One region of the Streptomyces sp. NPDC111507 genome, then DNA from elsewhere that is predicted to be linked to it. Evidence: riboswitches for the same ligand, from Rfam matches in the RefSeq annotation. Region 1 holds a riboswitch; each other region holds the start of a gene.
The links. Region 1 has a riboswitch for cyclic di-AMP ahead of ACZ7M2_RS46110 (M23 family metallopeptidase). Riboswitches for the same ligand answer to the same signal wherever they lie in the genome.
Positions count from the first base shown of each region.

Region 2: linked by a shared signal. The riboswitch ahead of ACZ7M2_RS25235 (C40 family peptidase) and the one ahead of ACZ7M2_RS46110 (M23 family metallopeptidase) in region 1 are both predicted to bind cyclic di-AMP.
Region 3: linked by a shared signal. The riboswitch ahead of ACZ7M2_RS12120 (LysM peptidoglycan-binding domain-containing protein) and the one ahead of ACZ7M2_RS46110 (M23 family metallopeptidase) in region 1 are both predicted to bind cyclic di-AMP.
Region 4: linked by a shared signal. The riboswitch ahead of ACZ7M2_RS24355 (C40 family peptidase) and the one ahead of ACZ7M2_RS46110 (M23 family metallopeptidase) in region 1 are both predicted to bind cyclic di-AMP.

Region 1 is NZ_JBVKBU010000021.1:77,964-84,911, reverse strand. It holds gene ACZ7M2_RS46135 (aspartate aminotransferase family protein) at 1-417, shown strand, start outside; gene ACZ7M2_RS46130 (helix-turn-helix domain-containing protein) at 571-1,224, shown strand; gene ACZ7M2_RS46125 (DUF6126 family protein) at 1,284-1,400, shown strand; gene ACZ7M2_RS46120 (tyrosine-protein phosphatase) at 1,409-2,206, opposite strand; gene ACZ7M2_RS46115 (alpha-galactosidase) at 2,389-4,470, shown strand; cyclic di-AMP (ydaO/yuaA leader) riboswitch at 4,772-4,930, shown strand; gene ACZ7M2_RS46110 (M23 family metallopeptidase) at 4,933-5,913, shown strand; gene ACZ7M2_RS46105 (rhamnogalacturonan lyase family protein) at 6,156-6,948, shown strand, end outside.
Region 2 is NZ_JBVKBU010000006.1:211,374-218,321, forward strand. It holds gene ACZ7M2_RS25215 (SGNH/GDSL hydrolase family protein) at 5-907, shown strand; gene ACZ7M2_RS25220 (CsbD family protein) at 1,042-1,215, shown strand; gene ACZ7M2_RS25225 (GOLPH3/VPS74 family protein) at 1,437-2,042, shown strand; gene ACZ7M2_RS25230 (hypothetical protein) at 2,114-3,307, opposite strand; gene ACZ7M2_RS25235 (C40 family peptidase) at 3,473-4,897, opposite strand; cyclic di-AMP (ydaO/yuaA leader) riboswitch at 4,954-5,123, opposite strand; gene ACZ7M2_RS25240 (diacylglycerol/lipid kinase family protein) at 5,239-6,600, opposite strand; gene ACZ7M2_RS25245 (response regulator transcription factor) at 6,902-6,948, shown strand, end outside.
Region 3 is NZ_JBVKBU010000002.1:1,005,348-1,012,295, forward strand. It holds partial or broken gene ACZ7M2_RS12110 (CocE/NonD family hydrolase) at 1-1,326, shown strand, start outside; gene ACZ7M2_RS12115 (hypothetical protein) at 1,310-1,753, shown strand; cyclic di-AMP (ydaO/yuaA leader) riboswitch at 1,906-2,066, shown strand; gene ACZ7M2_RS12120 (LysM peptidoglycan-binding domain-containing protein) at 2,071-2,769, shown strand; gene ACZ7M2_RS12125 (HAD family hydrolase) at 2,874-3,755, opposite strand; gene ACZ7M2_RS12130 (FAD-dependent oxidoreductase) at 4,059-5,261, opposite strand; gene ACZ7M2_RS12135 (carboxylate--amine ligase) at 5,289-6,539, opposite strand; gene fahA (fumarylacetoacetase) at 6,905-6,948, shown strand, end outside.
Region 4 is NZ_JBVKBU010000006.1:30,369-37,316, reverse strand. It holds gene ACZ7M2_RS24365 (ATP-dependent Clp protease proteolytic subunit) at 136-792, shown strand; gene ACZ7M2_RS24360 (hypothetical protein) at 800-1,105, shown strand; cyclic di-AMP (ydaO/yuaA leader) riboswitch at 1,483-1,637, shown strand; gene ACZ7M2_RS24355 (C40 family peptidase) at 1,641-2,114, shown strand; gene ACZ7M2_RS24350 (DUF6328 family protein) at 2,202-2,723, shown strand; gene ACZ7M2_RS24345 (ATP-binding protein) at 3,066-3,524, opposite strand; gene ACZ7M2_RS24340 (helix-turn-helix domain-containing protein) at 3,737-4,594, shown strand; gene ACZ7M2_RS24335 (DUF397 domain-containing protein) at 4,607-4,831, shown strand; gene ACZ7M2_RS24330 (8-amino-7-oxononanoate synthase) at 4,791-5,948, opposite strand; gene ACZ7M2_RS24325 (hypothetical protein) at 6,254-6,922, opposite strand; gene ACZ7M2_RS24320 (NACHT domain-containing protein) at 6,894-6,948, opposite strand, start outside.

The DNA.
Region 1 (6,948 bases):
ATCGTCGCCAACGCCCGGGCCACCGGAGAACAACTCAGGTCCCGGCTCGCGGCGCTCATCGACAAGTACGAGCTGCTGAGCGACGTACGCGGCCGGGGCCTCATGATCGGCATCGAGTTCGGTCGGCCCAAGTCGCTCATGCTGCGCAGTCGTTGGACCATGCTGCAGGCCGCCCGCAAGGGACTGTTCGCGCAGATGGTCGTCGTCCCGCTGCTCCAGCGGCACCGCATCCTCACCCAGGTCTCCGGCGACCACCTGGAGGTGATCAAGCTGATCCCGCCGCTGATCATCGGCGAACGGGACGTGGACCGGTTCGTGGAGGCCTTCACCGCCGTGATGGACGACGCCCACAGCGGCGGCGGCCTGATGTGGGACTTCGGAAAAACCCTGGTCAAGCAGGCGGTCGCCAACCGCTAGCCCCGCGGCGCGAGGAGACGGGGCGGGCTCGCAGCAGGGGCCGCCCGAATCGGGGCGGGCTCGAGGTACGGGCCCGCCTCAACCAGGGACGATCGTTTTGCCTCTGGGGCAAGAAACTTGCCCGAGAGGCAAGTGTGCGGCTCAATGGAGTGCATGAACCCTGTCGAGCCGGGGGCGGCCGCCACACCGCCCGAGTCCGCAGCAGCCGAGGTGCTGCCCGCCGTCGCACCGCAGCTGCGTGCGCTGCGCCGCCGGGCCGCGCTCACCCTGGAGGCCGCGGCCGGCGCCGCCGGCCTTTCGGCTGCCCACCTCTCCCGACTGGAGACGGGGCAGCGCCAGCCCTCGCTGCCGATGCTGCTCGCACTCGCTCGTATCTACGGTACGACGGTCTCGGAGCTGCTGGGCGAGACGGTCGCCGAACGGGACGCGATCGTTCGGGCCGCCGACATGGAGCCGACGAAGGCGGGCGGCTGGACCTACTGGCAGGCCGGTGCCCCGGGCCGCGGAATGCAGGCCCTGCGGGTGCACGTCCCCTACGGCTCGCAGGGCGACATCGTGCGCGTCCACCCCGGTGAGGAGTGGCTCTACGTCCTCCAGGGGCGGCTGCGGCTGCGCCTCGGGGACACCGCCCAGGTGCTCGCCCCCGGGGACAGCGCGCACTTCGACTCGCTGACCCCGCACCGCATCGCGGCCGCCGATCAGTCGGGGGCCGACCTCCTCTTCGTACACACCCTGCTGCAGAGCCCCACCGCCGCGCTGTGTCTCGGCCCGGCGGCAGGGCACCCGACCATGGGAGAGCTGTCATGACGGAATCCACCCAACCCCCGGAGTCCACGGAATCCGCCGACCCCGCCACTCGGCGGCGCATGGTCGAGAAGTTCCCCCGCGCCCTGTGGGTACGTCTCTTCATCTACATCGCCGTCGGCCACCTGTTCGCGGCCTTCATCTATCTGCTGTTCGAGCTGGGCGGGCAGAACCAGTAGCCCAGGGTTCAGTCCAGCAGGCGCTCGCGCAGCCGCTCCCGCTGCTCGGGCGTGACCCCCAGCCCCTGCTCCAGGTAGGCGTCGATGCCGCCCCAGGTCTCCTCGATCGTCTCGAAGGCCGCGGTCAGATACTCGGCGCGGGCGTCGAACAGGGGACTGAGCAGCTCCATGACCTCGGGGGAGTGGGCCGCTTCCGGGGAGCCGCTGCGGCGCACCTTGTAGCGGCGGTGCGTCGCGTTCGACTCCAGGTAGTCGGCCACGATCGCGTCGCGCTCGACGTCGAGGGCGAGGAGCGTCACGGCTATGGAGAGACCCGCGCGGTCCTTGCCCGCCGCGCAGTGCATCAGCGCGGGCACGCTGTCCTCGGCCAGGGCGTGCAGCACGTGGGAGTGCTCGGCCGTGCGTTCCTTGACGATCGTGCGGTAGGAACCGATCATCCGGTTCGCCGCCTTGCCGTCGCCGAGGTGCCCGCGCAGCTGTTCGACGTCACCCTCACGGACCATCTTCCAGAACTCGCTGCCGTCGGCAGGGTCGGTGAGCGGAAGGTTCACGTTCCGTACGCCCGGCAGATCGACGTCCGGCCCCTCCAGCTTCTGGTCCGCGGCATTGCGGAAGTCGAAGATCGTGTGCAGCCCGAGAGAGGAGAGGAACGCGGCGTCCTCCTCCGTGGCGTGCGCGAGATGACCACTGCGGAACAGCCGTCCGTAGCGCACTCGCCGGCCGTCCACGGTGGGCAGGCCGCCCACGTCTCGGAAGTTGCGCACTCCGGCCAGCTCCGGCTCGGTCGACGGCACCTGCTGCGTCACGGGGGCTCCTCCCATTGGACCGCCGGCGCTGCTCGGCGACGCTCGCCGACGGGAATCGCGCTTTCGACGATACGACATGGGTTCCTCAGGCAATGAAGTTGTCCACAGCCGTTGCCTCCCGGGTGAGACGCCGTTGATGATGTTGGCGATTGAGTGCGGATGTTCGAATCTGTGAGGGTTTGATGATCGATATCGGCGAAGATGGTCGTACGTGGCTTCTCTCGGGTCCCACGAGCAGCTACGCACTACGGCTGACCGACCTCGACGAACTGCTCCATGTCCACTGGGGGCCACGGATCACCCTCGCCGACGCCGAGTCGCTGGCCGCCCTGCCCGGCCCGCCGTACCGGCCCTTCGAGTCCCGGCTCGACGGGCGCGAGGAGTATCCCGTCGAGGGCGGCCCCCGCTTCGTACGCCCGGCGCTGTCCGTACGGACACAGGAGCGGCGCGGCACCGAGTGGCGTTTCGAGACATCCTTCGTGGAGCGACACGCCGACGGCGACGAACTGCGGCTGCGCTTCGCGGACGACGGGCTCGGCATCACCCTGCACTACCGGATGCGCGGCGACGTCGTCGAGCGCTGGGTGACCCTGGCCAACGAAGGACCTTCCCTGGAGCTGCTGCGCGCGGACTCCGCGACCTGGACGCTGCCCGAGCGCGACGGGTGGCGCCTCTCCCAGCTGCACGGGCGGTGGGCGGCCGAGTCCCGGCTCGCGCGCTCCCCCCTCACCTACGGTGAGAAGGTCATCGGCAGCCGCCGCGGGCACACCGGGCACCAGCACCTGCCGTGGGTCGCGCTGGACAGCGGGGCGAGTGAGGAGAGCGGCGAGGTCTACGGGTGCGCGCTCGGCTGGTCGGGCTCGTGGCGGATCTGCGTGGCCCAACTCCCCGACGCGCGCGTGCAGGTCTCCGGCGGCGCCGGGTACGACGACTCCGGACTGCTGCGCCTGGAGGCGGGGGAGTCGTACACCACCCCCGTCTTCGCGGGGCTGTGGAGCGACGGCGGCTTCGGCGCGGCGAGCCGGACGTGGCACGCGTACCAGCGGGCGTTCGTGATCCCGGACGCGGACCAGGACCGGCCGGTGCTCTTCAACTCCTGGGAGGCCACCCACTTCGACATCTCCGAGGAGCGGCAGCGGGAGCTGGCCCGGCGGGCCGCGGAGATGGGCGTCGAGCTGTTCGTCGTCGACGACGGCTGGTTCGGGGCAAGGACGAGCGACCGCGCCGGGCTCGGCGACTGGGCCCCCAACCCGGACCGCTTCCCGCAGGGACTGAAGCCGCTCGCCGACGACGTGCACGCGCTCGGCATGCAGTTCGGGATCTGGGTCGAGCCGGAGATGGTCAACCCGGACAGCGAGCTGTACCGCGCGCACCCTGACTGGGTGCAGTTCCAGCCGGGGCGGACCCGGACGGAGTTCCGCAACCAGCTCGTACTCAACCTCGCCCGACCGGATGTCCAGGAGTACCTGTGGGAGCAGCTCGACGGCCTGCTCTCGAGCGCCCCGATCGACTATGTGAAGTGGGACTTCAACCGCTGCTTCACGGACGCCGGTTGGCCCGGCGAGCCGTATCCGCAGAAACTGTGGGTCGAGCACGTGGAGGCCCTGTACGGGCTCCTGGACCGGCTGCGCGCCGAGCATCCAGGGGTCGCCTTCGAGTCCTGTTCGGGCGGTGGCGGCCGGATCGACCTCGGCGTCATGGCGCGTACGGACCAGGTGTGGACCTCCGACAACACCGACCCGCTCGACCGGCTCGCCATCCAGCACGGCTTCAGCCAGATCCACCCGGCCCGGATCATGGCCGCCTGGGTCACCGACAGTCCGAACGCGCAGCTCAACGGTCGGATCAGTTCGCTGCGCTTCCGGTTCGTGAGCGCCATGGCCGGGGTGCTGGGGGTCGGCGGTGACCTGGCCGACTGGAGCGAGGCGGACCTCGTCGAGGCGCGGGAGTGGGTGGAGCTCTACAAGGAGATTCGGCCGGTCGTGCAGCGCGGCGACCTCTACCGGCTGCGGCCTCCGGAGGGCGGGCTGAGCGCCGTGCAGTACGTCCACGGCGACGAGACCGTCGTCCTCGCCCTGCTCCAGGCCCAGCGTCACGGCGAGCCGGTCGCCCCGCTCCGGTTGCGCGGGCTCGATCCGAGCGCCGCGTACGAATGCCGCGAAACGGGCGAAGTGCACCGAGGTGCGGTGCTGCTGCATCACGGGTTGCGGACGAGGCTGCGCGGGGACTTCGATGCGGCAGTTGTCCGACTACGCCGTATGTGAGCGATCTGTCCTTATTGATGCCTTAATTCTAATTGGAGCTGGAATAAAGGACCGTGGTGTGACCTGCGTGAGCAGCGTCATATTCGTGACGATGCGTTGCGGGCCCGCTTTCTCGATCCGCCCGAATTCCCGGGCGGGTCGAGAGGTGGCGGAGGTCATTGTCCACGGAGGGTGACCGGAATTCCGGCCTGGATCAAGAAAGGCATGCACGCAGAAAAGCCACATGGTTGGCGATGCGCCCCCATCTCGCTTACGTTCGCCCTCAATCCGGACGGACGCCCAATCCTGCCGCCGCCCGGTATCCGCACACCCACCGGTAACCGGCAGGAGCGGGGGACCCACAGGTACCACGCCTGTTCCGGTCTCCGGAACGGCTAGGGGTATAGCCGCGCAGCCGCGTGGCCGGGCATCTCCAGCCCGCACCCGACAGCTCACCCCGCAGGCGCCGGAGAGGAATTCTTCATGCCCGCGAAGGGTAAGCACCGCCGACCCAAGTCCCAGCGTTTCTCACGCTCGATCGCCGTGGCCGGAACCGGTGGCGCCGCCCTCGCGCTGCCGCTGATGGGGGCCGCCGGTGCCCATGCCGCGACGCCGACGGCCGCGGTTTCGTCCACTCCGGAAAAGACCGCGACCATTTACGGCGCGGCGGTTTCGGAAAAGACCGTGACGGTTTCGGAAAAGACGGCGACGACGTCCACGGTCTCGACGAAAACCTATTCGGTGAAGGCCGGCGACTGGCTCTCCAGGATCGCCGAGCGGCAGCACGTCAGGGGCGGCTGGCAGAAGCTCTACTCCGACAACCGCCAGGCCATCGGCAGCGACCCCTCGCTGATCCACCCCGGTCTGAAGCTCACGATCGGCGAGAGGGCCGCGTCGACCGACGACACCGAGCCGTCGACCAAGACGTCCACGCAGTCGTCCGCCAAGACGTCCACGCGGTCGTCGGCGCAGTCGGCCACCGGGTCGTCCGGCGCGGCGGACGCGCCCAAGACCCAGGCCGCCGCCCCCCGGGCCACCGGCACCGCCACCGACACCGGTTACACCCTGCCGGTCGGGGGCGCCACCATCGGCACCGGCTACAAGGTCGCCGGCAGCATGTGGTCCAGCGGCTATCACACCGGCGTGGACTTCGTGGTCCCGACCGGCACCACCATCAAGGCCGTCGCCGCCGGCACCGTCGTATCGGCCGGCTGGGGCGGCGCGTACGGCAACCAGGTCGTCATCCAGCACGCCGACGGCCGGTACTCGCAGTACGCCCACATGTCCGCCCTGTCCGTCTCGGCGGGCCAGACCGTGACCGAGGGCCAGCAGATCGGCCTCTCCGGCGCGACCGGCAACGTCACCGGTCCGCACCTGCACTTCGAGATCCGCACCACCCCGAACTACGGCTCGGACATGGACCCGGTCGCGTATCTGCGCTCGCACGGTGTCGCCGTCGGCTGACACCCGCCGCGCCTCTCACGTCTTCGAGGGTCGGACCCCGCGATCGCGGGGTCCGACCCTCGGCGTTTCGCCACGCGTCTCGGCGTGGTCCTTTCATGATCGGCACATTGCGGCCTTGTGGCACCTGCGCACGAGGTCTCGACACGGTGCGAGTGGGGCTTCACAGTGATCTCCGTAAGCGCTTTCTGCGTCTTCGGCGGCGGCATCGCGACCGTCGTCGCCACCGCAAGGAGCACGCCATCGTGAGACCTCGAAGACTCGGCGTCGGCACCGCCGCCGCGCTGCCGGCCGGTCTGGTCGCCGCGCCCTCGCACGCCACCGAACAGCATCCGCCGCCGCGCCGGATCGTGGAGAACCTGGACCGCGGTCTGGTCGCCGTCCCCTCGGGCAAGGGCACCTTCCTGAGCCGGCGGTTACTCGGCACGGAGTACGCGCTCCGCCCAGTTCTCGGCTCCGCTCGAACAGGGGGTGCCCCCACCGGGGACGCGATCGCGTTCACCGTGTACAAGGGCGGACGGCGGCTCGACCAGGCGCCGGTCACCCGGTCGACCACGTACCAGGACGACAGCCGGGGCACCGGCACCTACACCGTGCGTGCCGTCGTCAACGGCCCTGAGCGGAAGCCGAGTTCGGCGGCGCCCGACCTCGCGCGGGGCTACGCCGAGATTCCGCAGGCCGCCGCCGACGGATACACCGTGCAACACGCGTGGCCCGGTGACCTCGACGTCGGCCGGGGCAGCGCCGCCGACATCGACCCCGGCCACCCCGGCTACGCGTACTGGACCTCCACCGCCGACGTCACCCGCCCAGGCGCGGGCGTCTTCAACGTCCAGGACGGAAAGGTCTCCACGACCACGCCCGGCGTCAACTTCCGCATCTGGTGGGACGGCGACAAGGGCGCCGAACTCCTCGCGTGCACGCACGTCGACAACACGCACGTCGACAAGCGGGATCCGAAGGCCGAGACCAGCACGCGCCTCCTCGACCCGGCCGGTGTCGTCTCCGGCGCCCGCAACGCGACCCCGTTCTACGGCG
Region 2 (6,948 bases), on a different contig from region 1:
GATGATGAACCATCACGTGGTCCGGGGCGACGTCACCCGAAGACGACGGCACGCCTCCGCGCTGGGAGCCGCCCTCGGGAGTGGTGTCCTGCTCCTCGGCGTCGCCTCCGCGTCTCCCGCCGTCGCGAGCGGACCGCACTCCCACCGGGGAGCCGACTATGTGGCGCTCGGTGACTCGTACACCTCCGGACCCCTGATCCCTCGTCAGGTGGACGCCAACTGTGCCCGCTCCGACCAGAACTACCCCTCGCTCGTCGCGACGCGGCGGCCGACCAGAACGTTCACGGACGTGAGCTGCGCCGGTGCGACGACCGACAACATGTGGAAGGCGCAGGGAACCAACGGACCCCAGCTGAACGCCGTCGAGCGCTCCACGGATCTGGTGACCGTGCAGATAGGCGGCAACGACATCGGCTTCGGCTCCATCATCGGTACCTGTGCCGCGCTGAGTTCCAAGGACCCGTCGGGCAACCCCTGCCAGCAGTACTACAACTCCTCGGGCTTCGACCAGCTGACTCGGAACATCATCGAGACGGCTCCCAAGATCGCGCGGGTGCTGCGCGCCGTGCACGACAGGGCCCCGCACGCCCGCGTGCTCGTGGTCGGCTACCCGGACCTCCTGCCCGACGACGGCAGCGGCTGCTATCCGTCCGTCCCGTTCGCCGCCAAGGACTTCGCCTACCTGCGTGACGTCGGGAAGCGGCTCAACCTGATGATGCGCACGGTGGCCCTGTTCAGCCGTGCCGAATACGTCGACACATACAGACCAACGGTCGGACACGACATGTGCAAGGCACCCGCCGACCGGTGGATCGAGCCGCTGCAGCCCGCTTCACCCGCCGCCCCCGCACACCCCAACGCCAAGGGCGAGGCGGCCATGGCCGGGGCGGTGCTCCGGCGGCTGTAGCTCCTGTGCGGTGCGCGATCTCCATGGACCCCACGAACTCCACGAACTCCATGGACCATGCATGTTTACAAGACCTGCCCAGGGTCACACGGGTCAGTGAGCACCTGATCCGAGAGCACCGAGAGGTGAGTTCCATGGCTCGCGACCAGAAAGCCAAGGCCAAGGCCGAGCAGGCCAAGGGCAAGATCAAGGAGACCACGGGTCGTGCCGTGGGCAACGAGCGGATGACGGCCGAGGGGCGTGTGGAGAAGGCCAAGGGTGACGCGCGTCAGGCGAAGGAGAAGACCAAGGACATCTTCCGCGGCTGATGCCCGGCGGGTTGATACGCAGCCGGTTGATGCCCAGCCGGTTGATGCCCGGCCGCCCCCGTGGGGCGCACGGCTTACGCGGAGCAGGGGGCCCGTCGCATGGAGCGACGGGCCCCCTGCTCCGCTCCGCGCGCACCCGCGCCGAGCGGTGGAGGTTCGTAGGCTTTCCCCGCCGAAGATCGTAGGCTTGCCCCTCCGGAGACTGTGTGGGGGAGCCATCTATGACCACGGCCAGGGACCTCTTGATCACCGCCATGGACGTGGACCCGGACCGCCCCGTGGGCCAGGGCGACCTGTCCCTCGCACTCGCCGGAGCCGAGGTGATCGACCTCCTCGCCGCTGACGCCGTCCACCTGGACGGCGACCGCCTCGTGCCGGCCCCGGAGCCGACGACGGAGGACCGCCTCCTGGCCGAGGCCGTGTCCTCACTCGTACGTCAGGTGCCCTACGAACCGGTCGAGGACTGGCTGTGGCGCAGGGGGCGCGGCCTGGCAGCGGTCCATCTCGCCGCCCTCGAGGCGGACGGTCAGCTGACCCGGCAACGCCAACGCCGGCTGCTTTTCGGGGCCGTCCGGATGGTCGTGGTCGACTCGCCCGCCCGGCGCCGGGCCCTGCACCGCTGGGCCGCCGACGAGCCCGTCCTCGTCTCTCTCGCGGCGGCCGTCGGGATTCCGGCCGAGCAGGGCGCGGACGTACCGGTCGTGACCGACGACGCGGTGACGACCGTGCTGGCCGCCGTCAACGACGCGGTCATGGAACTGGAAGCGGTACGCCAGCGCCGGTCCATCGAGAACGCGGCGTTCGCCAATCTCTGGCGAGGCGCGTGACGCGAGCGGGCACGCCGCGACACGCTGGTTTCAGAGGGTGGCCTCGGGTCGGCGCCGGTTTCCGGTAGCGATCACTCGCCCTTGCCGGGCCCGTTCTCGGGCGTGCCGGTGCCGGTGCCGGTGCCTGTTCCAGTGTCGGTGCCCCCGCCGGTGGCCCGGTCCGGGCCGTCGTCGCGGGCCGCGCGCCGTGCCCGTACGGTGCCCGCGACCCGCTGGAACGTCCGCGTCAGCTGGTGCAGCGGGTTGCCCTCCTGACCGGCGGACGTCTCGTGCGCACCGGACGCCGTCGTCCGGAGGTCCCGGAGCTCGGCCAGCGCCGCATGCGCGAGTTCGGTCGCCTCGCGGTACTGGTCGCGCGACTTCGTCATGGTGTCAAGTGCCTCGGCGTAGACAGCCACCAGCGCCCGCGCCTCCTCCAGCGTCAGCAGCTTCCAGTCCTCCCGGAGGCCGGTGAGGGCGTCCTTTGCCGTTTCCGGCAGCGGCCGGGGCAGCGCCGCGTACCGTACGACCTTCTCCAGGAGCTCCGTCGGCTCCGAGCCGTCGAGGAACACACTGCGTACGGTGCAGTCCTGCTCGTCGTACCCGGGCCGGGCGGGGGAACCGGGCAGGATCACGGCGCCACCGCGCGGCACCCGTACGCCCAGGTCGTACAGCGCCCAGTTGACCGCCTGGAACTGCTCGGGTGCGGCGCGGTGTTCCACGACGCGGTGACGCAGACCGGGCGGGAGCAGCCGGGCCAGCGGGAGGCGACCGCGTTCGTCGGTGGTCATCGCCTCGTGGATGACGACGTTGATGCTCCAGCTGTGCTGCGCGGCCTCCTTGAGCAGGCGGCGCAGTGCCTTGTCCTCCTGCGGCAGCGGGTTGATGTCCCGCAGGCGGAGCCCGGCCACGATGTCGTGGTCCCAGGCGACCTCGTGTCCCTCGGGCCAGAACATGGTCGCGGGAGAGGGCCACGCGAGGTCCCAGGGCCGTTCCGCCTCGGCCACCAGCGTCCAGCGGGTTCCCTCGGCGGCGTGTTCGCGTCCGTCCGTCGTGAGCCGTGCGCGCACCGTGACGGCGTCGTCGACCAGCCAGCGCGCCTCGAAGACATGTCCTTCGGAGTCCGAGGAGTTCTCTGCGTCCAGGTAGTCGTGGATCGTCTCGTCGGCCTTCAGCCTCCGCAGGTTCTCCCTGAGGATCTCCTGCGGGGCGGGCCCGACGTGGCGCCCGCCGGCCAGCCAGACGGTTTCCGGGGCGGTGGCGCGGGCGGTGGAGGGCTTGGGCATGAGTCACTTTGCGGTGGGAGGCGGCGTGGCCTCCCAGTATGGTCAGCGCGGGTGGCCGGTCGGGCGGCGAGGCCCGCGTGGATCACATACATCCCCTCTTGCGGAACTTTGACCGCTCCAGTGCCTTATGTGTGCTTTGAGGTGCCGGAGATGTCGCTGCGTCCGTCACGCCGGGCGCAGCGCGCTGTGAATCGCCTTCTGTCCGGCGAAGAAGAGGGACTCTTCGCGTATCGAGGCACCCGGGCTGGGGGCGTGGATCATCATGCCGTTGCCGGTGTAGAAGCCGACGTGGCTGACGTTGTCGTAGAAGAAGATCAGGTCGCCGAACTGGATGTCGGTCAGGGGAATCGCCGCACCGGCGGTCGCCTGCCCGTGCACGGTACGCGGGAGCGCGACCCCGGCGGCCCTCCAGGCGGCCTGGACGAGGCTGGCGGAGTCGTACGAGTCCGGTCCGGTCGCGCCCCAGACGCACGGCTTGCCGATCTGCTCGCGGGTGAAGGCGAGGGCCTTGGCGGCCTTCCCGCCGTACGCCGACTCCGCGGCGCCGACGGCCGTGTTGACGGAACCGGTGGAGACACCGGTGCCTACGGGCACACCCGCGGCCAGGGGCATTCCCGTGCCGAGGGACATGTCGGCAGCGAGAGGCATCCCCGCACCCATGGTCATGTCCGTGGCCAGCGGTACGCCTCCGCCGAGGGACATGTCCGCGCCGGGCGGCATGCCCGCGGCCAGCGGCATCCCCGTGCCGAGGGACATGTCGGCACCGAACGGCATCCCCGCACCCATGGACATGCCCGCACCGAGCGGCATCCCGGTGCCGAAGGACATGTCCGGGCCGAGTGCGGTCGACTGCTGTCGCTGCCACTCCTCCGCGGCCTGCCGGCGAGCCTGATCCTCCGGGGTGGGCCAGACGGCCTCGGCCGGACGTGACTCGATCGCCGCGGGCCCGGGGTTCCAGCGCGCGGCGTGCTGGGACACCAGATCACGGGCCAGCGCCAGCTTGCGCTGGATCTTCTCCTTGGACGTCTTCAACGAGGACTGCCCCGGCCCGGCGGGCAGCGCGGGCAGCAGGGCCGTGGCGGCCTCCAGCGCGGGTTGCGGCGCAGGCTCCGGCGCGGCCGGCAGTGCGGCGACGGCCCTGGCCGTCAACTCGGCCACGGGCCCGGCGGCCGCCTCGGCGGAGGGGCCCGCCGTCAACTCAAGAACAGGGCGGGCGGTCAACTCCCGCCCACGGTCGGTGAGTCCGTCCTCCGGCCGCTTCGGCGGGCCCGCGGGCCGCGCCTCGGCGGGGGGCTTCGACATCCGGTCGGCCGGCAGCCTGGCAGGCGCGGACGGACCCAGCTGCGCGCGCGCCGCGTCGAACCAGGTTCTGGTGATGTCGTCGAGGGCGGGGTCGCGGCGCCTGCGCGCGCCTTCCGCTGCCGGGTTGACGCGGCTTCGGCTCCCCGTGGTCATCGCGCGGGTCCCGTTGACGAACCCGACGGCGTTCTCGGCCTGGTCGTAGAGGGAGCTGATCCGCTGCTGCACCTCCTCGCGGCTCGGACCGTCCGCGCTACTGAGGGCGGCCGCCGCGCGTGCGGAGTCAGGCATGCCAGGGAGGCTGTTGCCTCCAGGGCGCGGGGTTCGTTCCGGCGCCATGGGAGCCGTACTCCTTCCGTACTCCGCCTACCGGGTCGGCTGTCGGGTTCGGGCGGAAGATTCAGGAAGGCTGCCCTACAGCCCTTGCCCGATCGGGCAGTTGGGCCGATTCACCCCAAGGTCGGTTGGGTCCAGGTTCCGGTTGCCACGGAGGCACCGGATTCGGCGGAGGTCGCGCGACCCGGCGAGGTTCGCCGGAGGGAGTCGTGCGGCCTACCGCCAACTTAGCCAATTTGTGTGCCTGGTGTGAAGATTGGAGCGCGAACTGTCCGATATGTAATTGTGACCTTCGTCTACGTGTTCCGGCCACGACCAGGATGTCGTACGACCGCCGTGCGCCCCATGGTCGCCGCGAGCGTGCGCAACCGGCGCCAGTCCAAGGGGGGTTGGGCCTCCGGCACACCGGGCCGTTCCTTGGGGACGCGGACGCGCAGGGCGCCGGGTTCGACGCGGCAGTGCACCGGGGTGGGCAGGACCAGGGCCTCGCCGTCGATGCCGGCCTCGATCTCCGCGCGGTCGGCGTCGATGACCACCTCACGGGTGGTCAGGACCGCGAGTCCGTCCGGCGCGGGGTCCAGTACGAGCGCGGCGGCCTCGGCCGCGCTGTCCACCGTGATGCCGAGGACACCGAGCAGCCCGGAGTCGAGCCGTTCGCGGCGGCCGAGACCGGCCGGATCGTTGGTGCGGTAGGGGTTGTTGCTCACCAGTACGGCCTGCGGGGCGTCGAGCGTCGTGTCCGCGGCGCGAGCGGTCAGTCGCGGCCCGCGCTGACGGGTGAGCAGGTCGGGCAGGAGGTCCAGGATGGTGCCGATCTTGTCGTCGCGGTACGCGGGACTCTGCACGACCGCCGCGTACGCGCCGAAAGAGGCGTTGTTGACGAACGGGTGGCCGCCGGCGAAGCCGAGGTCCACGCGGAGTTCGACGCCGTCGGTGAGGGCGTCCAGGCAGGTCGCCGGGTCGTCGCGGTCGAGGCCGAGGTCCATCGCGAAGTGATTGCGGGTGCCGGCGCAGACCACCAGGAACGGCAGACCGTGTTCGGCGGCGACGGCCGCGACCAGCGCCTGGGTACCGTCACCGCCGGCGACACCCAGCAGATCCGCGCCGTCCGCGACGGCGGCCCGGGCCAGCGCGGTGACGTCCTGGTGCTCGTCAGGGTCGAGGAGCACGACCTGTGCGCCGAGCCGCTCCGCCTTCTCCCGCAGTCCGAACTTCGCCACCTTGCCACCGCCGGAGTGCGGATTCATGAGGAGGAAGGGGCGCCGCGGCGGCGGTGCCCTGCGTTCCTTCGGGCGCGGGGCGCGCGTCCGGTCGCTCCGCAGGGCGTACCGGCCGCTCCAGACCGCCACGGTCCACAGTGCCAGGGACACGGGAACGGCCCAGAGCAGCCCGGCCACGGCGAACAGGGTGAGCACGGCGCCGGGCACGACGGCCGCCAGCACGGCCGCCACCCAGCGGAGCGGGCCGCGCCGGGTCAGCGCCCACCACAGCGCCGCCGCCGTGACGGCCACGCCGAGGAGCGCGGCCAGGAGCAGCAGTACGCCGTCCACGCCTCCGTAACCGAGCGGCAGCAGCACCGCCAGCGCCGCCGCGATCAGCGCGCCCCTGGCCGCCCACCGTTTCCCGTGGCCGACCCGCGCGCTCGTGTCCACACCCATCGCTCCTCCACGGACGTCGTAGAAGTCCGGCCCTGGCGGGCCCGGCCGCACGGAGGCCCGGTTCGGCGGGTCGTTGGCTGTGTGCGGGGTCGGCCATCGACGACACAGTCGTATGCAACCGTCGGGTCAGGCGCCGCGCAACCGCCACGCTCCGCCTGGCCCGCGCCGACCGGGGCCGGTCCGGACGGTTCTCACCGAACCCTTGGTCCACCCCTCGGGGCCGGGACCGTCGCGGCTGATGCACGATGGGCGGCGGCGGGCCCCGGCAGGACGCCGGGTGTGGCGGGGAGGGACAGTGGTGATGAGTGGGCAGCGCGGCCGTGTCCTGGTCGTGGACGACGACGCGGC
Region 3 (6,948 bases), on a different contig from region 1:
CCGTCCTGGCCTCGGCGTGATCAACAATCCCGGCCTCGGCGTGGATGACGTTCCTGACCCCGGTGCGACCGCCGATCCGGGCCCTGGCGTGGACGGCGATCCAGGGCCCGGCGCGAACGACGATCCAGGGCTCGGCGTGGACGGCGATCCGGACCCCGGCGTGAGCAACCGTGGCGTCATGACGGAGCCCCTCCTGCGCTCCTACGTCATGGCCGCGCCCCCCGGCGACGACGTACCCGTCCCTTCCCGGCCACTGGGTGGGCGACACCGCCTGGCTCTCCCCCTCCGTGACCCCGATCGCGTACGCGCTGCGGGGCGCACCGGTGCCGGTGCGCTCCCCTCAGCACACGGGCGTGGACGCGGGCCGTTTCCGCCCCGTCGGGAACGACGCGGACCTGCCGCCGAACCAGCGGGAGGAGGACGCGAAATCGGCCTGCCTCGAGTTCGAGGTCCCGGGGGGAGACCTGGATCCTGGGGCGCCCCAGGGTCCGCCTCCGCCTGACGTCCCACTCCCCCTGAGGCCAGGCGATCGCCCGGGTGTGCGACGTCGCTGCCGACGGTTCCTCGACGCCGGTGACCCGGGGTGACCCGAACCTGACAGCGCGCTATGACCCCGACCAGGCGGTCTCCTGGAAACCGGGCTCTACGGAGGACGTGGTTTTCGACCTGGCCGCCATCGGCTACGCATTCCCGCCCGGCCACCGCATCCGGCTCTCCCTGTCCACCGCCTCCTGGCCGTGGATCTGGCCCCAGCCGGGCTCGGCGGCGGGGTTCGTCCTGGACCCGGCGGGCAGTTCCCTCGAACTTCCGGTGCGAGCGAGGGAGTCGGACCTGAGGATCACCTTCGAGGAGCCGGAGCAGTCCGAACCCCCAGGAGTGACATCCCCGGTCACCTTTGACGAGCCCGCCCCGCGCGCCTGGTCGCCCGTTACGTGGCGAGGGGCGAGTGGCGACTGGAGGTCGACCTTCGCCACGACGGCACCCGTGTCCACCCGGACGGCCTCGAATGCACGGAGGACGCCCGGGACACGTACACCATCCACGAGTCGGACCCGCTCTCCGCCCGTACCCGCTCGACGAGGTCGATCCGTCTGCACCGCCCGGAGCTGCCCCGGGACGCCCGGGTCGAGACACGCTCCGAACTCAGCTGCGACGACCGGGAGTTCATCACCTCGAACGAGCCGATCTGCCTCGAACGAGCCGATCTGCAAGGACGGCAACGAGGTGGTCTTCCATCGGACGTGGGAGAGAAGAATCCCCCGGACGGCGGACTGGAGACCCGGCCACGGCATGGGCAACCCTGAAGAGCATGGCGCGGACCGGTGAGTTCCTGATGGCCCTGGACGAGGGGATGCTCGCGTACTTCCGCGAGATGGCCGACGAGATGGTCACGCGTTTCGGAATCCCCCGGGCCGAGGCGGTGGCGAGGATCAACAGGGCTTACGCGGGGCAGGAGTTCGGTCCCCACCCGGACCTGATGTGCCACGAACTCCCCGAATACTGGGCCTACGGCCTCTACTTCAAGCCCAATGCCGGCCGGCTGCCCGACGACGACCCCGACACGGACCTGTCCGTATGGGAGGTCCGCCCGGCTCCGCCCGCGGGCTCACCGGCCTGGACACTCGAAGCGCGATGTCCGATTTGCCGCCAGTGCCGCTTTATTTCTGCTTGGTCGCGTGAATTGGGTCACTCCCATGCGAAGTGGGCCCTTTATCCCCTCTTGACGACTCCCCCTTTGCATAAGGCAAGTTGAGCGTCGCGTTCCGGATTAATCGGGCATTTTCTCCCTCGTATCACCCAGGTGAAAGCGATCTACACCGGGAAATGAGGGCTTGTTCCGGACATGTGCTCTCGCATACGTTCACGTCGATCCGGACGGACCGCCCAATCCTGCCGCCGACCGGAATACCCCACCCACCCACACAGACGCACGGCAGGAGCGGGGGACCCAGGTAAGCCGCCGATCCGGACACCGGAACGGCTAGGGGTGAAGTCGCACACACCGTGCGGCCGGGCAGCTCCCGCCCGAACCCGACAGCTCACTTCGCAGGCGCCGGAGAGGAATTCGCCATGTCCGCACGAGGCAAGCACCGCAACTTCAAGATCCAGGGCATGCTCACTCGGGGCATCCTCGCCGCAGGAATGGGCGGAGTCGCACTCGCCCTTCCGCTCGTGAGCGCGACCTGCGCGCAGGCCGCCACGGCCACCAGCACCGATGTCCAGCTCATCACCTACAAGGTGGTCGCGGGCGACACCCTGGCCACGATCGCGAAGAAGTACCCCACGAGCGGCGGCCCGGCGAAGCTGTACACCGCCAACCGCGCGGTCATAGGCCCCGACCCGACGACGCTTCGTCCGGGCCTCACCCTGACCGTGGGCACCAAAACCGTCCAAACCACCACCAAGAAGACCCCGGCGAAGACGGCGCCCACCAACTCGAAGACGTACGCGAACAACCTCGACGGTTGGATCAAGCACTCGCTGGACATCATGGCCCGCGCCAAGATCCCCGGCACCTACAACGGCATCCACCGCAACGTCATGCGCGAGTCCTCCGGAAACCCCCTGGCCATCAACAACTGGGACTCCAACGCCAAGGCCGGCATCCCCTCCAAGGGCCTGCTCCAGGTCATCGACCCCACGTTCAAGGCCTACCACGTGCCCGGCACGTCGATGAACCCCTACGACCCGGTCGCGAACATCACGGCCGCCTGCAACTACGCGGCGGCGAAGTACGGCTCGATCGACAACGTCAACGGAGCCTACTGACAGGACTGGCGGGGCTGGCGGGGCCGGTAGGGCTGGTACGACTGCCGGGGCTGATGCGGCCAACACGACCGATATAGCCCATATGCCCGATGTAACCGATATGGCTAGTGAGGTCGGAGAGACTCGGAGAGCTGCCGGGACCCACCGGGCTCTCCGGACTCCCGGAACCGGTCCGACCGGTACGGGAACAGCCGCTCCAGCACCACCGCGATCCCGTCGTCCTCGTTCGACAACGTCACCTCGTCGGCCACCGCCTTCAGCTCCGGATGGGCGTTGGCCATGGCGACCCCCCTGTCGGCCCAGTCGAACATGGGGATGTCGTTGGGCATGTCGCCGAAGGCGATGGTGGCGGCGGGAGTGAGACCGAGGTGGGCGGCGGCGAGCGCCAGACCGGTTGCCTTGGTCACGCCGCATGGCTGGAGTTCGACGGTCCCGGGCCCCGACATGGTGACGGTGGCCAGCGAACCCACCACGCCCCGGGCCGCCGAGGCCAACTCGTCGTCGGACAGCGACGGGTGGCGGAGCAACACCTTGCTGATCGGCTCCGTCCACAGGTCGTCGCGGTGATGCACCCGTACCGCCGGAAGCGTCGGATGCGGCATCACGTACCCCGGCTCGATGAGCGTCAGCCCGTCCACGCCGTCCTGGTCCACCGCGGCGTAGAGCAGCCCGACCTCCGCCTCGATCTTGCCGAGCGCGGTCTCCGCGAGTTCCCTGTCCAGGGTCACCGACCACAGCAGTCGGTCCGTCGCCGCGTCGTACAGCTGCGCCCCCTGCCCGCACACCGCCAGTCCCGTGCCGCCGAGTTCGTCGAGCAGAGGTCGTACTCTCGGCGCCGGGCGCCCCGTCACGACCAGGTGTCGGGCGCCCGCCTCGGCCACCCTCTCCAACGCGGCCCGGGACCGGTCGGAGAGGGTGTCGTCGCCGCGGAGCAGCGTTCCGTCCAGGTCAGTGGCGATAAGTGAATATGCAGTCGGAGCGGCCATGATCCGAAGAATACGGATCGAACGACTCATCGGCCCGGCGTGAACCGGACGACGTCCGGTATCCCGTCAGCAACGCCGTTCACCGTACGGGGCGTACCGGGCGTACAGAGTGCACTTCCGCCCCCGCCCACCGAGCGGGCGGTACGAAAAGACTCCGAGCGGAATGTCACTCCAGAGGATGACGCGGCTGCGGTGACTGTGGCCGCCTGAGCCCAACACAAGCTCCGACGCGACGGGTTGGGCCCCGCCCACGGCGTGGCCCACCAGTCACCGTCCCCTCCGGCCGTACGGACCCCGGCCACCTCACCCGTGCGCGCCCGCCAAGTGCTTGGCCAGCCGCGGCGAAGCGAACTCCGTACCGCACACGAACCGCATCACCGGCCCGTACGAAGCCGCCGCCGGCAACCCCGTGAAGTACAGCCCGGGCACCGAGGAGCAATACCCCGCACCGAGCTTGGGAGTGCCGCGGCTCACCGCGAGCGCCGTACGCAACTCGTGTCCCAGGAAGTCCATCGCGGCGATGTCGACGCGATATCCGGTCGCTGCGATGACATGGTCGGCGGAGAGTTCCTCGCCCCGACCGCCCAGGGTCCGCACGGAGAGGACCGGACGCCCGTCGGAGACGTCAGCGCGAACGATCCCGGAGACCTCGCTGACCTCGACCTTGCCCTCGAAGCGGTCGCGCAGCCACCACGCCCCGAGGGGGCCGAGCACCCGGCGGACCAGGTAGTGCCGGGCGTCGGCGGGCAGATAGCGGTAGGGGTGCGGGTAGTAGCTGAGCGCCCACAGGGACCAGGCGCGCCCGAAGGGCGACTCGGGACGCAGCTTCGGCTGTTTCCAGGGCGGTGCGCCGAAGGCGACCCTGCCCCGTCCCCGGGACACCACCCGGACCTGCGCGCCCGCCTCCGCCGCGAGCGCCGCCGTCTCCAGCGCGGACTGGCCCGCGCCGACGACGATCAGTTCCTTGCCGGAGAACCGGGCGAGGTCGTGGTGCTGGGAGCTGTGCGAGACGGGGCCGGTGGGCGTGGGTCCGTCCGCCGCCGCGCCGCCGAGCTCGGGCGGCAGATGCGCGAGTCCGTACAGTCCCGTGGCCACGACGACCGCCCGCGCCGTGAACGACTCCCCCGAGTCCAGCTTGAGTTCGAAGCCCTCGCCGCCCCGGCGGTCGACGGACACCACCCGCACCCGCTCCAGCTCGGGCACCAGCTTCTGCTGGAACCACTCGCCGTACGCGATGAACGTCTCGACCGGAATGATGTCCTCGTCCGTGACAAGCCGGCGGATCCCCGCCGCGTCGCAGTAGTCGGCGATCGTGTGGCCGGGCTGCGGGGCATCGAGGCTGGACGCAACCGGGGTCGATTTGAGAAGCATCCCCTCGGGCATATGGTCACGCCAGCTCACCATGGGCTCGCCGAACACGCGCACCGGGATGCCACGCGCCCTCAGATGGGCGGCGGTGGACAGGCCGAACGGGCCGGCACCGATGACTGCTACCGGATGAATCACGAAGTCCCTCCCCAGGACGTACGTTCGTCACTTCGTGGTCGTACTGGTGCTGCTGCCACGGCGGTTGGTCCGCCACAGCTGATAAAGATGCCTCGCGCCCGGCCGCACGAAGCGCGCGAGCATCGTGAAGAACGGCCGCAGGTCGTCACCCGCGAGCCAGGCCAGCTCCGTACCGCTCGCGCGAGCCGGCGCGTGCGGGGTCGTGTAGCCGCTGCGCCGGTAGGCGAGCAGGGCCGGCAGGTCGATGTTCTCCACGATGTACCGGTGACCGGCCCGCTGTTCCCCTTCGGGAACGGTGCGCCCGGTCAGGTCGAGATGCATGGCCCGGACGACGTCGATCCCCGACTCGTTCTCGAAGAGCCGGAATTGCGCGCCCATCCGGGGGTTGAAGTCGAGGAGTTTGTACCGACCGTCGCGCCGGTCGAAGCGCAGGTCGAGGTCGATGACGCCGCTGAAGCCGATCTGTTTGATGAAACGCGCGGCGAGGTCCGCGAGTTCCGGATTGTCGACGACGTACGCGTTCGCCGTCATTCCCGCGTGCGGCGGCCAGGAGCGGACCTTCACGCCCGTGAACATCGCGAGCGGCGTCGAGTCCGCGTCGAAGTACGCGTGCACGATCCAGTCCTCCGCCTCCTCCCTGGGCAGGTACTCCTGGAGGATCACGCCCGGCTGATCACCCCAGTCCCGGGCGAGTGACAGCAGCCCCTCCCGGGTCGCGATCCTCGTCGTCCCGTTCACCGCCGGCTGGCTGCGGCGTACGAACGCCTCCCGGTTCTTGGCGACGATCGGAAACCGAGCGCTCTCGGCGAACGCCACGATCTCCTCGTACGACTGCGGAAAGGCCGCCGCCGGGCTGGGGATGCCGTGTTCCACACAGAGTTCGTGCAGGCCCTGCTTGCTGGCGAGGCGCCGGGGCAGTTTGGCGTCGACCCGGGGGAAGAGGAACCGCTCCCCCAGCTCCTCCTGGTGCTCGGCGATCAGGACGGCCGCCTCCTCGTCCGTCGGGACGAGCACCGTCGGCCGCCCGATGCGGGCCCCGATCCGCAGCAGCCCCTCGACGAGACGCTCCGGCTCCTCCGTCCCCGTCGTCGGCCAGACGAAGGCACGGCGCAGATAGCGTGAGGCCGCGGCAGGCGTGTAACGGTCCTCGGTGATCGCATACATCGGTATGCCGAGACGGCCCAGACTTCGGATGGCGCCCACACCGCCGTGGTGCAGCGGATAGTCGCCAAACTTCACGATCAGGCCCGGAACGTTCCGATCGGCGTCGAACGGCACTCCGCTGACGCTCCTGGCCACGGGTCCCCCCACGTGTCCCCCCTACGGACCGGACCCACCCCGTCCGTGTCCCCAAAGGACGCTAAGCCGGAACTACCGCGTCCGACAAGGCCTATTCGGACATTGCGAACTCTTTAGGCACTGTCCAGGCAACTCTTCGGGTACTGCCACGGCGCCTCACGACAACTCGCGGCAACTCATGGCAACTCTTTGGGCACTGCCACAGCACGTCACTCCCCCCGTAATCTGTGCCGCGACCACCCGGAGCACGTGCAACACCCACACATGCACCGCGCGGATCACACGGCCAACACAGTCACACGCATCACACAGCGCGCACGACCACGAAAGCGAGGCACCACCCGATGCCCCCCTTCGATGTCCCCGAGGGCGATCCCTTCGGCCCGCA
Region 4 (6,948 bases), on a different contig from region 1:
AACGATCCGTGCGCACCATCAAGCGACCCTCTCCACCGGCGGCGCACGGGGACGTTCGCTGTCAGCCGAGCACCCTTCCCCCGCTCTGTACGTCCTGTACATTTTTTACAGAACCCTTCACAGGAGGCGCGTGCCATGAATGAACCGTCCGCCCGTCACGTCCTGTCCGAGTTCACCGAACGGACGAGCATGGGGCACCGGACCCTGGATCCGTACTCGAAGCTGCTCGACGAGCGGATCGTGTTCCTCGGGACGCCGATCGACGACACCTCGGCGAACGACGTGATGGCGCAGTTCATGCACCTCGAATATCTGGCACCGGACCAGGACATCGCGCTGTACATCAACTCCCCCGGCGGCTCGTTCAGCGCGATGACGGCGATCTACGACACGATGCAGTTCGTCAGCTGCGACGTGCAGACCACCTGTCTGGGGCAGGCCGCTTCGGCCGCCGCCGTGCTGCTGGCCGGCGGTGCGCCGGGCAAGCGGTTCGCACTGCCGGGAGCCCGGGTGCTGATCCACCAGCCGTCACTTCCCGAGCCGGTACAGGGACAGGCGAGCGATCTGGCCCTCCAGGCCGAGGAGTTGATGCGCACTCGGAGGCTGCTGGAGGACATGCTCGTACGTCACACGGGGCAGAGTCCTGAACAGGTCGCCGCCGACATCGAGCGGGACAAGATCCTGGACGCTCGGGCCGCGTTGGCGTACGGACTGGTGGACGGGATCATCCCCAGCCGCAAGACCTCGCGCACCGCGCCCGGTGCGAGGAACGCCACACCCGACGCGAGGTGATCCGCCGATGGTGCCCGAACTGCCCCCGCTGCCCGCGCTGACGCGCGCCGAGGCCGAGCTGATCGACCGTTACCTCGACGTGGTCGACCTGCTGGGCCGTATCAACCCGGCCAGGCCCGGAGACACCTACCGCGGGCTGCGTGCCGCCCAGGCGCTGGTCGCCAAGGCCACCGAGCTGCGGGACGCCCTCGCGCTGATGCACCAGCGCGGCGAGAGCGAGGTGCACGCACCGACGCTGGCGCAGGCTCTGCGCGTCCTCGACGGTGAGCGGCGGGCGGCCCGCGTCACCCTGCCGCCCGACGCCGACAACTGACACACCCACACCCGGGTCGCCGTGCGCGCCGAGTCGGCGAGGCGTCCGGCCCGGGGTTCAAACGGACCAGATGGTGTACCCCCTGATGGAGTAGTCACAGGCCCCTTCGGGGAACCGAAAAAGTTGCGCAACGCGCGTAGCCCGGAGGCGGAATGAGACGCTCCGGTGCTGGTGGGCGCGTCGTCGGCGCCCCCAACATCGCCCGAACAGAGGGTCGTCCACCCGAACGGGTGAGTGGTGAGTAACGCCACAAATCGCCGGTTCCGCTCGGATTTTCTGACCGCTATGCGTGAAGATCCCTTCCGACGACAAGCCCCCGCCACAGCGGCGGGGCGGTCCGGGCGGACGCCGAGTCCTGCCGCTGCCCGGATGACCGGTCGACAGAAGTGCATCGGCAGGAGTGGAGGACCCAGCAAGACGGGTCGCCGGAGAGATCCGGGCGGCCCTTGGGGTGAAGCCGCGCAAGCGGCCGGGCTACTTCGCCAGCCCGAATCCGACAGGTCATCCTTCACAGGCGGCTGACGAAGGGTTGCGCATGACTGCGCTCAATCGTGTCCCGTCGCTGTGGACCCGGGCCGGTACGGCCTCGGCGCTCACCCTCGCCGCCGTGGGCGGCAGCCTTGTGGTTCCTGGCGTCGCATCCGACGCCGAAGCGGCCACGCTGGCGACGAAGGCACTTCAGGTCGCGGCTTCCAAGAAGGGCTCCCCGTACCAGTACGGCGCCGCCGGGCCACGCCGCTTCGACTGCTCCGGGCTCACGCTCTACTCGTACAAGAAGGCGGGCAAGACGCTGCCTCGTACGGCCGCGGCGCAGTACAACAAGACACACCACATCTCCGCGTCCCACCGCAAGGCCGGAGACCTGGTGTTCTTCCACTCGGGCCGGAACGTGTACCACGTCGGCATCTACGCCGGGAAGGGAAAGATCTGGCACTCCCCGAAGACAGGGGAGGTCGTGAAGCTGCAGAAGATCTGGACGAAGAGCGTCTGGTACGGCCGGGTCAGCTGACCTGCCCGAGGGGGTGCCGCCGGCCGGCACCCCCTCGGGGTTCCACCCCCGGGCGTGAAAAGCGGACGAACCGGTTACTCGTTCACCATGGCTGAGCGACCTTCCCCCGAGGAACGGAACGAGACGCCCCTGGAGCGCGCCGATCGCAACTTCGGCGAGTTGCTCCAGGAGCTGCGCGTCACGCAGACCGGTGTGCAGATCCTCTTCGCGTTCCTGCTGACGCTGGCGTTCACCCCGCGCTTCCCGTCCCTCGACACGGTGCAGCGCGCCACGTACGTCACCACCCTCCTGCTGGCCGTGGCGGCCGCCGCGCTCTTCACGGCGCCCGCCGCGTTGCACAGGTCGCTGTTCCGGCAGGGCGCGAAGCCGACCATCGTGCGGGTCTCCTCCGTCCTGGCCACGGTCGGGATGGGCGTGCTCATGCTGGCGCTGACGGGATCGGTGCTGCTCGTCGTGGACGTGGCGCTGGGACGCGCCGCCGGGATCGCCTCGGGCGCGGGCACCCTGCTCGTCTGTGTGGCGCTGTGGGGCCTCCTGCCCGGCCTGGTGCACCGTGCCGTCGTCAGCGGAGCGACGGCTCCGAAAGAAGCACCGGACCGAGAACCGTGAGCGCGCTCATCGCCGGACCGCCCGCGGGCACGAACCGCGGCAGTCGGCTGAGGAGGGTGCTCGGCGCCTTCGGGTCGAGCGCCTCGGTGACGAACCCCTGCCGCGGCGGGCGGTCCGTCCCGACCGCCGCCGGCCGCACCGGCCGGACAGCGCGGTCGTAGCGCAGATGGTGGCCGGGACGGCGGCGGCTCCGGTGGGGCCGCGGTCGCCGGGACCGGGAGATCCGCGCCGTACGATCTCCGTCGCCCGCCGGGCCGGGGACCGGTCGGTGCCGCCGACCGAGGTCTTCCGGGCCCCGCCGCGAGGCGCCGGACGGGGCGGACACGACAACTGAGCCGCTCCTCAGGGCTCTTGTGGGCCACCGGCCGTCACCGGCTGGGCCGGCACCGTCCAGGGCAGCTCGATGGCGACCGTCTTGCCGCCCTCGCGGGTGGGCCGGACGACGAGTCTGCCGCCGCATTCGGCGGTCAGCCAGCGGATGATCACCATGCCGCGCCCGTTGTCCTGCTGGACGGCGGCGGGCAGACGTTTGGGAAAGCGCGGATGGCTGTCGGTGACGCCGATCCGCAGATGTTCATCTCGGTCGAGCCGGACGTCCACCGTGAAGGTGGGCGACTGTCCGAAAGTGTGTTGGACGGCGTTGGTGGCTAGTTCTGACACGATCAGGCGTACGGTGTCCGCGACTTCGGCGTCGCACGGCAGGCCCCATTCGGCCAGCACATCGGCGACGAATTTCCGGGCCGCGGAGACCGAGGCGGGATCGCTCGGCAGAGTGACGGATGCTTCCTGGTGATCTGCCATGGCGACGTCGTCCCTTTCCCACGGGACCGGAGTCCGACACGGAGCGGATGGTTCGAGTACGGTCCCGGACTGGTGCTTCGCGCCAGACTGCCATCACTGGGCCGGTCACGGGTGCGATCCACCGAGATATGCATATATCTGTCGCTCGATGCGGTGAACTCTGCGACGGCGGAGCGTATTTGGGCGGCTCGGGAGGAGTAAGGAGTACGGCCATGCAGCACGGTCCCGCGGTGCGCCGCCGCAAGCTCGGTGCCGAACTGCGCGCGCTGCGCGCCGATGCGGGTCTCACCAGTGGTGAGGCGGCCCGTCTCGTCGGCTGGCACCAGTCGAAGGTGAGCCGGATCGAGACCGGTATCAGTGGAGTGAAACCGGCCGATGTGGAGCGCCTGTTGGACGCCTACGCCGTCACGGGGCACGAGTTACGGGAGCTCCTGGTTGGCCTCGCGGGTTCCGAGGGCAACGGCCGCCATCACTGGTGGCACGCCTACCGCGGCGTCCTGCCGCCCACGTACCGCGACTTCATCAGTCTGGAGTCCCAGGCCAGCGGCATGCGCACGCTGGAGACCTCGGTGGTACCCGGACTGCTCCAGACGTCCGAGTACGCGCGGGAGGTGACCCGGGTCGCCGTCGGCGGCCTGGAGGACGGCAAGCTCGACGCTCTCGTCGAGGTGCGCCTCGCCCGGCAGGACGTCCTGCGTTCGAATCCGCCGCTGGAACTGACCGCGGTCCTGGACGAGGCCGTGTTAAGACGCGAGGTCGGCGGCCCGGAGGTGATGGCTCGGCAACTGGAGCGTCTGCGGGAGGCTGCCACCCTGCCTCAAGTGCGGCTTCAGGTCCTGCCGTTCGCCGCGGGAGCCCATATCGGCGTCACCGGGCCTTTCGTTATCTTCTCATTTCCGAACACAACTGATCTGGATGTGGTTGTTCTCGACCACTTGACGAGTAGCCTCTATCTCGAACGGAAAGAAGACCTTCAGGCCTACACCGAGGCCTTCAACGCCCTTCAGTTCCACGCCCTTTCGCCCGAGGACTCGTTGGACTACATCGCCGGGATAGGTGACGGCGCGTAAGGAGGCACCCCCATGACTGCACTGCCTCGGTACGTACTTTCCAGTACTTCACTCCACGACGTGCGATGGCTGCGCAGCAGCCGCAGTACGGGAATGAACAACTGCGTCGAGACGGCCCGACCCGGCCCAGGACCCTGGGCCGGACTGGTCGCCGTGCGCGATTCCAAGAACAAGGCGGGCCCCGCCCTGCTCTTCACTATCGCCAGTTGGGAGGGCTTTGTCGCCGGACTGAACTGATCACGCCGACGGCGTGCTCGATCTGTGCGTCGGTGAGGTCCGCGCGGGCGGTCAGCCGCAGCCGTGAGATGCCGTCCGGCACGGACGGGGGGCGGAAGCAGCCGACGGCGAGTCCCGCTTCCCGGCAGTCGGCGGCCCACCGCACGGCCTGTTCGGGGGACGGTGCGCGCACGGAGACCACGGCGGCGTCCGGTCGTACGGCTTCCAGGCCCTCGGCGGTCAGCCGGGTGTGCAGCGCCGTCGCCACCGCGCGAGCCCGGGCGGCGCGCTCCGGCTCACGGCGCAGCAGCCTGAGCGCCGCGAGGGCCGCGCCCGCCGCCGCGGGCGCGAGACCGGTGTCGAAGATGAAGGTGCGCGCCGCGTTGACCAGGTGGTCGATGACCGGGGCGGGGCCGAGGACGGCTCCGCCCTGGCTGCCGAACGACTTGGAGAGCGTGGCGGTCACGACCACGTCCGGCGCGCCCGCGAGCCCAGCGGCCTGCGGGGCGCCCCGGCCGCCGTCGCCCAGGACGCCCAGCCCGTGTGCGTCGTCGACGAGCAGCGCCGCGCCGTGCTCGCGGCAGGCGGTGGCGAGTTCGGCCAGCGGGGCCGCGTCGCCGTCCACCGAGAAGACCGTGTCGGACAGGGCGACGGCAGGACCCTCGTGCGTGCCCAGCGCCTTGCGCACGGCGTCGGGGTCGGCGTGCGCCACGACCTGGGTCGCGCCCCGGGCGAGCCGGCAGCCGTCGATGAGGGAGGCGTGGTTGCCCGCGTCCGAGACGACCAGCGAGCCGTGCGGCGCGAGCGTGGTCACGGCGGCGAGGTTGGCCGCGTAGCCGGAGGAGAAGACGAGCGCGGACTCGAAGCCGCAGAATTCCGCCAGCTCGCGTTCGAGTTCGCCGTGAAGTTCGGTCGTGCCGGAGACGAGCCGCGAGCCGGTCGCACCGGCGCCCCAGCGGCGCGCGGCCTGTGCGGCGGCCGCCGTGATCTCGGGGTGGTGGGCCAGCCCGAGGTAGTCGTTGCTCGCCAGATCGAGAAGGGGTGAGTCGGCGGCGCGGGGGCGCAGGGTGCGGACGAGTCCGGCCTGGCGGCGCTGGTGCGCCTGCTCGTCGATCCACGCGAACGGCGATCCGGCCATGCTGGTGCCTCCGGGCCCTGGGAGTGGTCGTGAGGGGGTCATGAAGGTGGTCGTTTTGTAGGCAGTGCACAGACCCTAGCGGGGCGACGCGGCGCCCATGATGTGGCAATACCCACACCGAGAATTATCAGGCACAGGATCAACACAGGTCAGAGGCTGTATCACACCCTGGACCGAAGACCGTTTCTCACGATCTGTTGAGCTGCCCCGAGTTTCGTAGCGGCCGATCTTGTGTGGCTCAGGCGGCGTTCGGGGTGGTCAAAGAGCGGTAGTAAGCCGTCTCGAACTCCTCGGGTGGGAGGTAGTCACTCCATGAACGCGTCAGCCGCCCAAGACACCGTCGAGGCAGTCCCGCACCGGCCCGTACAGGCCACGCGGAACCAGCCGTTCTCAGACCTGCCGGGATCTTGCCGGTCGAGCGCGGCCAGCACGCGAGTCGGATCGTCGATCAGATCGAACAGGGCGCTGGTCCGTCGCGCCCACTGCTCTGGATCCTCTCCCTCGGCGAACGCCGCGGCCGACGCGAACTGGTCATGGAGGTTGACCGGCAGTCTGCCGGCCAGGGACGCACCGAGCTCTCGGCCCAGGACGGCTCGCGACGATGACGGCCGCATGAAGCGGGCCGGCTTGCCGGTCGCCGGGACGGCGGTGCCGCTCACGCCCTCGAGAGCCGCGACGGCATCGCGCGCCCAGCCGCCATCCCAGGTGTCGGGGAGCGGAACAGCGATCCGCTGAACGTTGGCGATCGCGTCCCTCCCCAGCGCGAGCGAGAGCCCTCCCGGGTCCTCGTGGTAGTTGAGGTAGCGGGCGACGTCGACGCCTGGCGGGCAGACCTCGTCGAGCACGACGTCGCCGACGAAGTTGCCGGGGTCGACGAGCCACCCCTCCCGCACCACGACGGATGGCTTCAGACGGACCAGATACAGATAGAACTGGCTGCGCTGGTCAGCCTGGTCGCGGATCCGACGCAGCATGTTGTGGACAGCGGCCTCGTACGTGC